DNA from 2 places in the Flexibacterium corallicola genome. Region 2 is predicted to be linked to the other one. Evidence: predicted binding sites of a transcription regulator. Region 2 holds the regulator's gene; the other holds the start of a gene.

Region 1 (5,574 bases), 1.6 Mb from region 2:
TAATCAATAGTGAGAGCGTTGAATAGTCCGTCACATCTGGTGACTGTCCAATAATCCCGTGAATGTCTCGCAGATGTTTATCGAAACGCCCTTCCAGTCCGGTCAAGAGAGCATCTGCTTCACCGCGATGAACCGCAAGCGCTCCAATTACTGTTGTATTGGTACGAACCATGGTTCGTGCTGCTTCTGGCGTGACACCATTTCGCCCGACCAGCTCGAAGAAATTGTCTACATACTCGCGATAACGAGGGTCATCTTGAGGGTCAATAACTTCGAAATCCCGATCAGGGAGGATTTTCAAGCCATATCGCTTGCAACGAGCTTCCAGAACACTAGGACGACCAATCAAAATGGGACGTGCTAAACCATCCTCGATGGCAACCTGAGCGGCACGTAACACACGCTCATCTTCCCCATCAGCATAGATTACCCGCTTTAAATCTGCTTTAGCCTGTTGAATTATAGGCTTCATAACAAGGCCAGACCTGAACACGAACCGATTGAGCCGGTCCATGTAAGCTTCAAAGTCCTCAATGGGACGCGTGGCAACGCCAGTGCTCATCGCAGCTTTCGCCACTGCTGGAGCAATACGCAGGATCAATCGATTATCAAAAGGTAGAGGAATGAGATAATTCGATCCGAAAGTTTCCAGAGCTCCGCCATAGGCCTTTGCAACAGCATCACTTGGCTCCTCTCGAGCAAGCGCGGCAATTGCTTCCACAGCGGCCAGCTTCATTTCCTCATTAATTGTTGTTGCACCACAATCGAGCGCACCTCTGAAAATATAGGGGAAGCAAAGAACATTATTGACCTGATTGGGATAGTCCGAACGTCCCGTACACATCATCACATCGGAGCGAACAGCAAGTGCAGCTTCTGGCATAATCTCTGGGTTTGGATTTGCCAGAGCCATAACCAGTGGCTTTTCGGCCATTCTTGAAACCATTTCTGGCTTAAGAACTCCAGAAGCGGACAGGCCGAGGAAAACGTCGGCTCCGTCAATCACATCCCCAAGACTACGTTTGTCCGTAGGCTGTGCAAACTTGGCTTTCCATTCATCCATATGAATTTCACGCCCCTGGTAGACAACGCCTTCCAGATCTGTCACCCAGATATTCTCACGCTTTGCGCCCAAAGAAACCAAAAGATTCAAGCAAGCCAATGCAGCTGCTCCGGCACCGGAGGCAACAATTTTCACGTCTTCAATGGACTTTTCAGCAAGCTCCAGAGCGTTGCGAACTGCAGCAGCTACAATGATAGCTGTACCGTGCTGGTCGTCATGGAAGACGGGAATATTCATTTTCTCCCGCAAACGCTGTTCAATTTGGAAACACTCAGGAGCTTTGATGTCCTCAAGGTTGATGCCACCAAAAGTTGGTTCCAGCACAGAAACTGCATCAACAAACCTATCGACATCCAGCTCATCTACTTCGATATCGAAAACATCAACGCCCGCGAACTTTTTAAATAGAACCGCCTTCCCTTCCATTACAGGCTTTGATGCAAGTGGACCGATAGCTCCCAACCCCAAAACCGCTGTTCCGTTTGAAATGACTGCAACAAGGTTGGAACGGGCTGTATATAATGCAGCCTTTTCGGGATTCTTAGCAATTTCCAGACATGGAGAGGCTACGCCGGGGGAGTAAGCTAGCGCGAGATCTCGCTGGTTTCCCAAAGGGGTTGTCGCCTGAATTTCCAATTTACCTGGTCTTGGATACTCATGGTAGAAAAGGGCGTTTTGGTCCAGATCCCCGGATGGGGCGCGCTTCTTATCGGTCATTTATTTTTTCTTGCCTGTTTTCACAAAGGAGAGCGGTTCATTTTGTAAAGTTCTGCCGGTCTCTATTTGGTTTTCTCCTCACAATTGGAAATTGCGACCAATGACCTATTGTGACATTTCCTTACGGTTAAAAACTAGGTTCGTTCGCTTGAAAATACATAAATGAGCACTTCTTATAATAGGCCACAGAAAAATGTTTACTTTCTAAAGAAAGAGCTGCTTTTCTAACACTATAAGTCTTAAGTCGTTTTCTTTTCCTCTAAAGCTCTGTCATTGGCAGATCCAATCAAAACACTCGAAGTAAGCACTCCATCAACTTTATTTCGCTCAAAAAATAACTTGATTTTTGAAGATAACTTCAAGATGTTCACTATATGTTCCTATTAGTGCAGCAAATTTAAAAGCGAGACATATAATGGCCAGCACAGGCACCCCTTCTCCAGTATCAGATGAACTGAGATTACCCAAGACACTGCACAGGGGGCGCGGTTCCGCAGTAAACCCTGCGGGACGCTATGAAAAAACTCAAAATATCTGTTTTGATGACAACTGGGATTCTCTAAATACCTTAGCTCCCCTAAATACTTCAGTTACCTCCGAAAAGGCGCGATCCGTTATAATCAGAAATGATTCGCCAGATATTCCTTTTGACAGATCCATAAACCCCTATAGAGGGTGTGAGCATGGCTGTACTTACTGTTTCGCACGCCCCAGTCATGCTTATATCGGACTTTCAGCAGGCCTAGATTTCGAAACTCGGCTTTATTCTAAAGATAACTGCGCAGACGTTTTGGAAAGAGAGCTCTCGTCTCCCTCCTATAAACCACGGACCATCGCAATTGGCACCAACACGGATCCATACCAACCCATTGAACGCGAACGAGAAGTTATGCGAAATGTGCTCAGGGTACTTGAGCGTTATCAACACCCAGTTACAATCGTAACCAAGTCTTCTCTTATTCTCCGTGACTTGGATATACTAGAAAAGCTGGCTGAAAATAATCTGGTAAAGGTGGCACTCTCAGTTACAACTTTAGATCATCGCGTTTCACGGTCCATGGAACCAAGAGCATCCAGCCCCAAACGTCGCCTTGAAGCCATAAGAAGTTTAACTACTGCAGGAGTGCAAACAGCAGTTATGGTGGCTCCCGTGATCCCAGGACTTACCGACCATGAAATCGAGCGCATTTTAGAGGAAGCAAAATTAGCAGGAGCCAGCGAAGCAAGTTATATCCTCCTCAGGCTTCCCAAAGAAGTTGCCCCCTTGTTTAAAGAATGGCTTCTAAGGGATCACCCAGGAAAATACAGACATGTCTTAAGTCTCATTCGATCCATGCGAAATGGTAAGGACTATGACTTTCAATGGAACAAGAGGTTTCTCGGAGAAGGGCCGTACGCACAGCAATTGGAGAAACGTTTTTCCCTAGCATGTAAGCGTCTGAAAATCGGTAGCCGCTCCCAAAACCTAACCTCAAATCACTTTATCAGCCCACAAAAAGGAGGAGTGCAACTTAGCTTGCTTTAACTTGCCTTCCCCTCGCCCAGCATCTAAGTGGGGAGTATGACCTACAAAATACCATCCTTATTTGACATTCCCTTTCCCGATACTCCTGATGTAAATTTTGAACGTGACTTAGTCCAAAAGCTCAACGGCCCCATAATTGGTGTTGATGAAGCAGGAAGAGGCCCATGGGCAGGTCCTGTAGTTGTGGCCGCTGCATCACTTAATTACGATAGATTACCCGATGGGCTCAACGATTCCAAAAAGCTCTCGCAAGCGAAGCGAGAGGGTTTGTATCAACAAATATTGGAGAACGCAGTTGTCAGTGTTTGCATTCAAAGTGCCCAGACCATAGACAAAATGAATATCCGTGCGGCCACCCTTGACGGCATGGCACAGGTTGCAACATCTCTCCCCCAAAAAGCGAAAATAACTTTCTTCGATGGTCGCGATATTCCACCAACCTTCAATGAAAACGCTCAAGCCTTGGTCAAGGGCGACGGTCGCTGCTTAGCAATATCTGCGGCGTCCATTATTGCAAAAGTTGTCAGAGACAGGCTAATGGTACAGCTAGAAGACGAAGCTCCTGGTTATGGCTTTGCCAAACATAAGGGATATGGAACAAAGGAGCATCAGGAAGCCTTGGAAAGGCTTGGTGCAAGCCCTTTTCATCGCCGCTCCTTTCGGCCTATTCGCGAACGCTTGCAAAAAGAAGCATAAAAAAAACCCTGCTTTAAAAGCAGGGTTTTTAAATTTCCAGCAGCTACAAAACGATTAGTTCAGGTGACCAGTAATTTGCGAAATACTTGTCTTTAAAACTTCGTCTTGCTTCGCCTGATCCGTCAAACTAGCGGAAACAAGCTTTTCCGCCGCAGCAGCTGCAACATCCGCTGCTTTGGCACGAACTTCAGCGATTGCATTTGCTTCTGCTTGCGCAATTTTTACTTCTGCTGCTTTTGTCCGACGTTCAATCATATCTTGAACGGCTGCATTAGCTTGCTCGCCAATGCGTACAGCCTCAGCTTTTGCATGCTCAACAATCTGCTCGGCCTCACCCTCAGCAACTTTACGTTTGCGTTGGTAGTCGGCTAGAAGAGATTGAGCTTCTTCACGTAACTGACGCGCACCTTCCAGTTCCTGCTTGATGTTATCTGCCTGCTTATCGAGGGCACCACCAACCTTGGTAGGTACCTTCAAGTAGAACAGCATCGCAAAAAATAGTAGGAGGCTTACGAGGGCCCAAAAGGATGCATCCATCATAATATCAAGCCCTCTTACTTCATCACACTAGAAACTGCCGATGATACTTCAGCATTAGCTGGAGCATTTCCGCCGATGAGTGCTTTAACCAATTCACCTGTCGTCTCATTGGCAATTTCACCAACTTGAGAAAGGCTCTTGGTCTTAATCTCTGCAATATTACGCTCAGCTTCACTCAGCTTTGCAGCAAGTTTTTCTTCAGCCTCGACACGAATAGCCTCAGTCTGCGCTTTTACCGTAGAATGCGCTTCCTGTGCCAATGTGTTGGCCTTCTTGCGTGCATCAGCAAGAGCCTGCTCGTAACTGGCAATTGCTTCGTCTGTTTCTTTTTTCAAACGAGAAGCTTCAGCCATGTCACCAGCAATGCGATCGCGACGATCTTCCAGAATTCCGCCGATCCGTGGTAGAACCACTTTTGCCATCAGAAGATAGAAGACGCCAAAAGTAATTGCCAGCCACAACAGCTGCGAAGGATAGCTTGTAGAATCAAACGGAGGGAATGAACCTCCCGCCGGATGGTCGACAATACCAACCTGACTTCCAGTTGTTTGCTGTCCGCTCTGGTTATTCGACATGGTCATCTCCGTGAACGCTCAAAAACGTTAATCTCAAAACGACGGCACCCAATCATTTGTTTGGCATACCGTCGAAATCAGATAACGTCTATTACTTGATCTATCGCTTATACGGCGAACAGAAGAAGAAGAGCGACCAGAAGGGAGAAGATGCCAAGAGCTTCAGTCACAGCAAAGCCAAGAATAAGGCGACCGAACTGACCGTCAGCTGCGGAAGGGTTACGAAGTGCGCCGGCAAGGAAGTTGCCGAAGATGTTACCCAGACCAAGAGCTGCACCGCCCATACCAAGACATGCGATACCAGCACCAATGTATTTTGCTGCTTCTGCGTCCATTTCATGTGCTCCTAATTAGCAAATTTCGCGTTTTATTTTAGTGGGTTTAAAACCCGGATATCTGTAGTCCTAATTAATGGCTCGGATGGAGCGCATCTGCCAGGTACATACAAGTGAGAACTG
Region 2 (5,574 bases):
GTCGCCGTTTTTTTATTCAGCACAGTAGGGCTGGACCCGTTTGCCCTCTATGTGATGGGGAAAGGGCTGGAGCTTATCCTTTTTTTTGCCTATTGGGTTTCCTCAATTTCCGGTGCCAGTGGTTTACTGGGGCATCAAAGCCAAACTGCGCTGCTGTTGATATTACTGGGAATTGTTCTGGTCTGCTGCGTGCCGGGCAAGTTCAAACTGGTGTGCGTTATTCCGGCCTGTCTCGCGCTTTATGCTCAACTTCAATTTACACCGCCCTCACTCATTATTGCCGGTAATGGCAAGGACTTCGCCTTTTTTGGGGATGGTGGAGGGTTGAAAATCTCCTCCAAGCGTAAGAGTTTTACCTCTCAGACTTTGTTGAGGTTCTATGGTATTTCGCAGGAGGAGTTTCCTCATCATAAACTTGATGCCAAAGACGTAAACTGTGATGAGCAGGGCTGTCTTTATTATCTAAAGAGTCTTGAGGGGGAAAAAGCTGAGAGGTCATGGGAGGTGACAGACTCTCGAAAAATGATATTGGCCCACTCTAAAGCGGCAAGTGCGTTAGAGCAGGATTGTCGTCTGGCCCATATTTTAGTGACCACGTTTCAGGCTCCCAAAAACTGCGGGGCTTTGTACGTTGCAGACGCCCCAGCCTTAAAAAGAAGTGGGGCTGTTGCGTTGTGGCTTACAAATGAGGAAGGGCAGGTAAATATAGCAAAAATAAAAAAGGCCTACGGAGAAACTCGCAGGCCTTGGTATCCGGTTGTTTCCGAATAAGTCTTTGACTTAGATGTTAAGTCCCGGGAGGAGATGGTGTGGTTGTTTTATAAATCTGTCCGGCTCTTGTGTCCATTGTCTGGTAATATAGTCGAAGGGTGTTAGGCCCCGAAGAGCCTTGAGGCGCTTGGCGAAGTTATAGGCCTGAATAAATGTGTCCAGATGGGCTCTTAGTTCGTTGTGTGTGCGGTAATAGTAGCGCCGAACGGTTGCTTCTTTAAGGGTTCTGTTCATGCGCTCGACCTGGCCATTTGTCCACGGATGGGCTGGTTTGGTAAGCCGGTGGTCAATGTCATTTTGGGCACAAGCCAGAACAAATGCATGAGCACGAAACAACTGGCCTGTTGTGAGCAAATGTTGAACCTCACTGGCGTTCCAGCTGTACCCTTTGGGGTCAGTGAACTGGGTGCCGTTATCGGTCAGCACGGTATGGATCTTGTAGGGAACCGCTTCAATAAGGGCCCGCAGAAAGGTACTGGCAATCCTTCTGGTGGCTTTTTCAAAGAGTTTGACAAAGGCGAACTTTGAGGTTCGGTCAATGGCAACGAACAAATAGAGCTTGCCTTCTTGCGTACGAACCTCAGCAATATCAAGATGAAAGTAACCAATTGGATAGGCTTTGAAGCGTTTCTTGTTCGCTTTCATATCCGGTGGTGGCAGGCGCGAAATCCCATGGCGCTGGAATAAGCGATGCAGGGACGAGCGGGTCAGACGCGGGATCGTTTCCTGCAGGGCGTAAAGGCAGTCATCGAGTGGCAATAAAGAGTGCTTGCGAAAAGCGACACACGCCGCTTCTTCCGCCACGCTCAGGACTGTGGAGCGGGGATTCTTCCGCCCCATAGGTTGATCTTCCACGCTATTGCGATGTTTCCACTTCATCACCGTTTTGGGATTGATGTTATAACGCCGGCTCAACTCTTTGATGGTTGCATCCGATTTTTGTATGGCTGATCGAACCGCGTGAGTAGTCGTGGCGCTGCCGTGTAATACCTGTCCCATAAGTCCTCCCGAAATGATGAAGTCAATGTTAAACCGATTCCATCTGCTCGCGGGACTAAACATCTAATAACGTCGAAATAAGGCCACCAGCTTTCCTTGGATATGAACCCGGTCAGGTCCAAAAATACGGGTCTCATAAGCAGGGTTGGCAGCTTCAAGGGCAATGGAAGCCCCTTTTTTTCGAAGTTTTTTAAGAGTAGCCTCTTCATTGTCGACCAGTGCAACAATAATATCGCCAGTATCGGCACTATCGCCCTGCTGTATTAAAACTGTATCGCCATCCAAAATTCCAGCATCGATCATGGAATCACCACGCACTTCCAAAGCATAGTGCTCTCCGAGGCCAAGCATGTCCGCAGGCATCGCGATAGCGTGGCTTTGGTGTTGAATAGCCTCAATGGGGACGCCCGCAGCAATGCGGCCCATGACCGGAACTTCTATGGTCGGAACCCTATCCTCACTTACATTGTAACTTGAGGTGTGAGGATTTGGCTTGGTGCGGGTCCCTTCGATAACGTCCGGAGAAAAGCCGCTGTGATTTGCTTTCGTGTTTCGGGGTGCCTCTGCATTGTCAGGTAGCTTTAAGACCTCCAATGCACGGGCCCTGTTTGGGAGACGTCGTATGAAGCCTCTCTCCTCCAGTGCTGTTATAAGTCGATGAATGCCCGACTTACTGCGCAGGTTTAAAGCAACCTTCATTTCATCAAAGGAAGGAGGAATTCCGGTGCTGGTAAGGCGCTCGTTGATAAATAACAACAGCTCACGTTGTTTTTGCGTTAGCATATCAGGAGCTCCCCACTCACTTAGGTTATGTTCATGTTTGTTTCCCCAATTGGGGAAAGTACAAAAGGCGAACATAGATTACCTGTTCCTATTGTGTTCTGCAACCTAAAACTACGCAAACACGAGGCTACAAGAGTGGTAGCTATGAAATTTTGTGAATTGTGCGGGGTTCCTGTTAGGAAGCGCCCCTTGCGCCTCTCAGTGGAATTATTAAATCCGGTTGATGATTAGAGTACATCGTGTTCATTCGCATTCACGCTGTGCACTCTAACTTATTTATTTTGATTGAATTCTTGTCGTTTGACTGAACCCAATCAAACGGAACGCGCTTGTCTTATGCTTTTTTAGTGCCTTCAGTAATTATGGAGCACGGCCCACCCTACTGAGTCGGGTGGGCCGTGGCGGTGGTCGGATCGGGGGGAAGGCGAATGGCTTGTTTATCTGAGGAGACTACGAAGAAAGAAAAATGTAGTGTTCTGCCCGCCAGTCTTACCCGGTTCAATGTGAGTAGGTTTGTCTGGCAGGCGGTGATATTGATGACGTTCTCTTATTTATTGAGAAGGTCTTGAAGGAACGGCTTTAACACCGGTGCTATTTCGTCTCTTTCTAGCCCAAATGCGATATTTGCAGAAAGAAAGCCGGTTTTTGAGCCACAATCATATGTAGTGCCTTTAAACTCGATACCATGAAAAGCTTGCTGTCCCATTAAAGTCAACATGGCATCTGTGAGCTGAATTTCGCCTCCAGCGCCTGTTGCCTGTGTTTCCAGCAAATCAAAAATTTCCGGCTGCAAAATGTAGCGGCCGTTGATATATAAATTGGAAGGGGCCGTTCCAGGTGCTGGTTTTTCTACCATGCCGGTGATGGGGAAACTTGTCTCACTCTCAGGTGAGCCGCGCTCGACAACGCCATATTGGTGGGTCTGCTCCCACGGAACTTCTTCAACCGAAATTACATTACCACCATGAGAATTGTAGGCGTTTACCATTTGGGTAAGGCAGCCTACCTCACTTTTCATAATCATGTCTGGGAGGAGAACCGCAAAGGGCTCATTTCCAATAAGTTCGCGCGCGCACCACACCGCATGCCCCAAACCTAAAGGCTCCTGCTGGCGGGTAAAGCTGGTGGATCCTGCAATCGGTCGCTGCTCTTCCAGTAACTTTAGAGCTTTTAGCTTCTCACGGTTTTGCAGCGTCTCTTCAAGCTCGTAGGCCATATCAAAGTGATCTTCGATGACATGTTTGTTACGGCCAGTTACAAATACAATATGCTCAATACCAGCAGCGCGGGCTTCATCTACAACATATTGAATGACTGGCTTGTCCACTACTGTGAGCATTTCTTTGGGTACGGCTTTTGTCGCAGGTAAAAATCTGGTTCCCAATCCAGCTACAGGCAAAACGGCCTTTCGTATGGGTTTGTGTGCCATGGTTCCTCGTTTATACTTACATAGATCAGAGTGGACTAAATTGTGTTAACTGTCTGAGTAATGCATTGTTAATATTGGAAGAAAATTATTTTTCAATTCAATTTGACTATTAATCCCAAGATCCACTTTTTTTCAAGTTTTGTAATGCACTTCCGATCTCATTAAGGTACTACATTGAACGAGTATTGAACACCAAGGCAAATAATGATTGAAATCTTTAAGAGTGCCTCCCTTAAGGCTGGCGAAGTTATCATGAAATTCTATCAGGATAATGTGGAGTTTTCTGAAAAAACTGATGGCTCTCCTGTGACAAAAGCAGATCAAGCGGCTGAGGATGTGATTTTGTCGATTTTGGCAAGTCAGCTGCCCCAAACTCCTGTCGTAGCTGAAGAGGCCGTCGCGTCTGGCTCTATTCCCGACTATGCCGATGAATTCATTTTAGTTGACCCCCTCGATGGAACTAAGGAATTCATTAACCGCAACGGGGAGTTTACCGTCAATATAGCACTCATTCAAAATGGCAGGCCTGTAGCTGGTGTAATTTTTGCGCCAGCCTTGAGCGAGCTTTATTGGGGGAGTGAAGAACACGGTGCCTTCTTTGCTAGGGTTGAGGCAGGAAATATTGTTGATCCACTTCCAATGAAGTCTCGCCGCGGCGTTGATGCGATTATTGGTTTAGGCAGCAGGTCCCATATGACCAAAGAAACTCAGGCTCTTGTTGAACGGTGCGGTGTGGATGAAATGATTGCCGCCGGCTCTTCCCTTAAGTTTTGTCGGGTAGCTAAAGGTGATGCCGACCTTTATCCTCGGTTGGGACGAACCATGGAATGGGATACAGCAGCAGGGCATGCGATTTTGCTTGCCGCGGGCGGTAAAGTAATTGATCAGGGCGGAGAGGAGCTTGCTTATGGCAAGCGTGAACAAGCCCATGATAGCGATTTTGCAAACCCCTTCTTTATTGCTGTGGGTGATGAGAAAATTATTTCCAAATATGACCTGAGTTCAGGCTGGTAATCGTCGGCATAAGACCTTGAACCGACTATACCGTTCATAAAGTATATATTATTCAATCTGATGCTATTGGGAGACCTGTATGGGGACCGATCAGATGTCGCATTTGAAGCGGCTGGAAAACGAGAGTATTCATATAATTCGGGAAGTTGCTGCAGAATTTAAAAATCCTGTAATGCTATACTCGATCGGCAAGGACTCCGCAGTTATGCTGCATCTTGCTTTGAAGGCCTTCTATCCTTCCAAGTTGCCGTTTCCTCTTTTGCATGTGGATACCACATGGAAATTCAAGGAAATGATCACTTTTAGGGACATGACCGCTAAAAAGTATGGTTTGGAGTTGCTGATTCACACCAATCAAGAAGGTGTGGAGCAAAACATCAACCCGTTTGATCATGGCTCTTCCAACTATACACACATCATGAAAACTGAGGCCCTGAAGCAGGCGCTGACCAAGTATGGTTTTGACGCAGCTTTTGGTGGGGCGCGCCGAGATGAGGAAAAATCCCGGGCCAAGGAACGGGTGTTCTCTTTCAGGAGTGCCGCACATAGCTGGGACCCGAAGAAGCAACGTCCGGAGC

Evidence for each region. Region 2 encodes LexA, which represses DNA repair genes until DNA is damaged. Its sites were predicted from a motif close to TGTTCNNNNTGTGTTCNG; they were not measured.
Region 1: P6574_RS14890 (PA0069 family radical SAM protein) is a predicted target of LexA. The motif match lies at 2,145-2,162, and genes of this name have one in related genera.

Annotation. Positions count from the first base shown of each region.
Region 1 covers NZ_JARRCW010000001.1:3,400,226-3,405,799, forward strand. The annotation lists gene P6574_RS14885 (NADP-dependent malic enzyme) at 1-1,780, opposite strand, end outside; gene P6574_RS14890 (PA0069 family radical SAM protein) at 2,196-3,305, shown strand; gene P6574_RS14895 (ribonuclease HII) at 3,342-4,001, shown strand; gene P6574_RS14900 (F0F1 ATP synthase subunit B family protein) at 4,056-4,538, opposite strand; gene P6574_RS14905 (F0F1 ATP synthase subunit B) at 4,556-5,116, opposite strand; gene P6574_RS14910 (F0F1 ATP synthase subunit C) at 5,224-5,451, opposite strand; gene P6574_RS14915 (F0F1 ATP synthase subunit A) at 5,525-5,574, opposite strand, start outside.
Region 2 covers NZ_JARRCW010000001.1:1,826,862-1,832,435, forward strand. The annotation lists gene P6574_RS08300 (ComEC/Rec2 family competence protein) at 1-771, shown strand, start outside; gene P6574_RS08305 (IS481 family transposase) at 781-1,770, opposite strand; gene lexA (transcriptional repressor LexA) at 1,834-2,553, opposite strand; gene galU (UTP--glucose-1-phosphate uridylyltransferase GalU) at 3,101-3,982, opposite strand; gene cysQ (3'(2'),5'-bisphosphate nucleotidase CysQ) at 4,187-4,996, shown strand; gene cysD (sulfate adenylyltransferase subunit CysD) at 5,076-5,574, shown strand, end outside.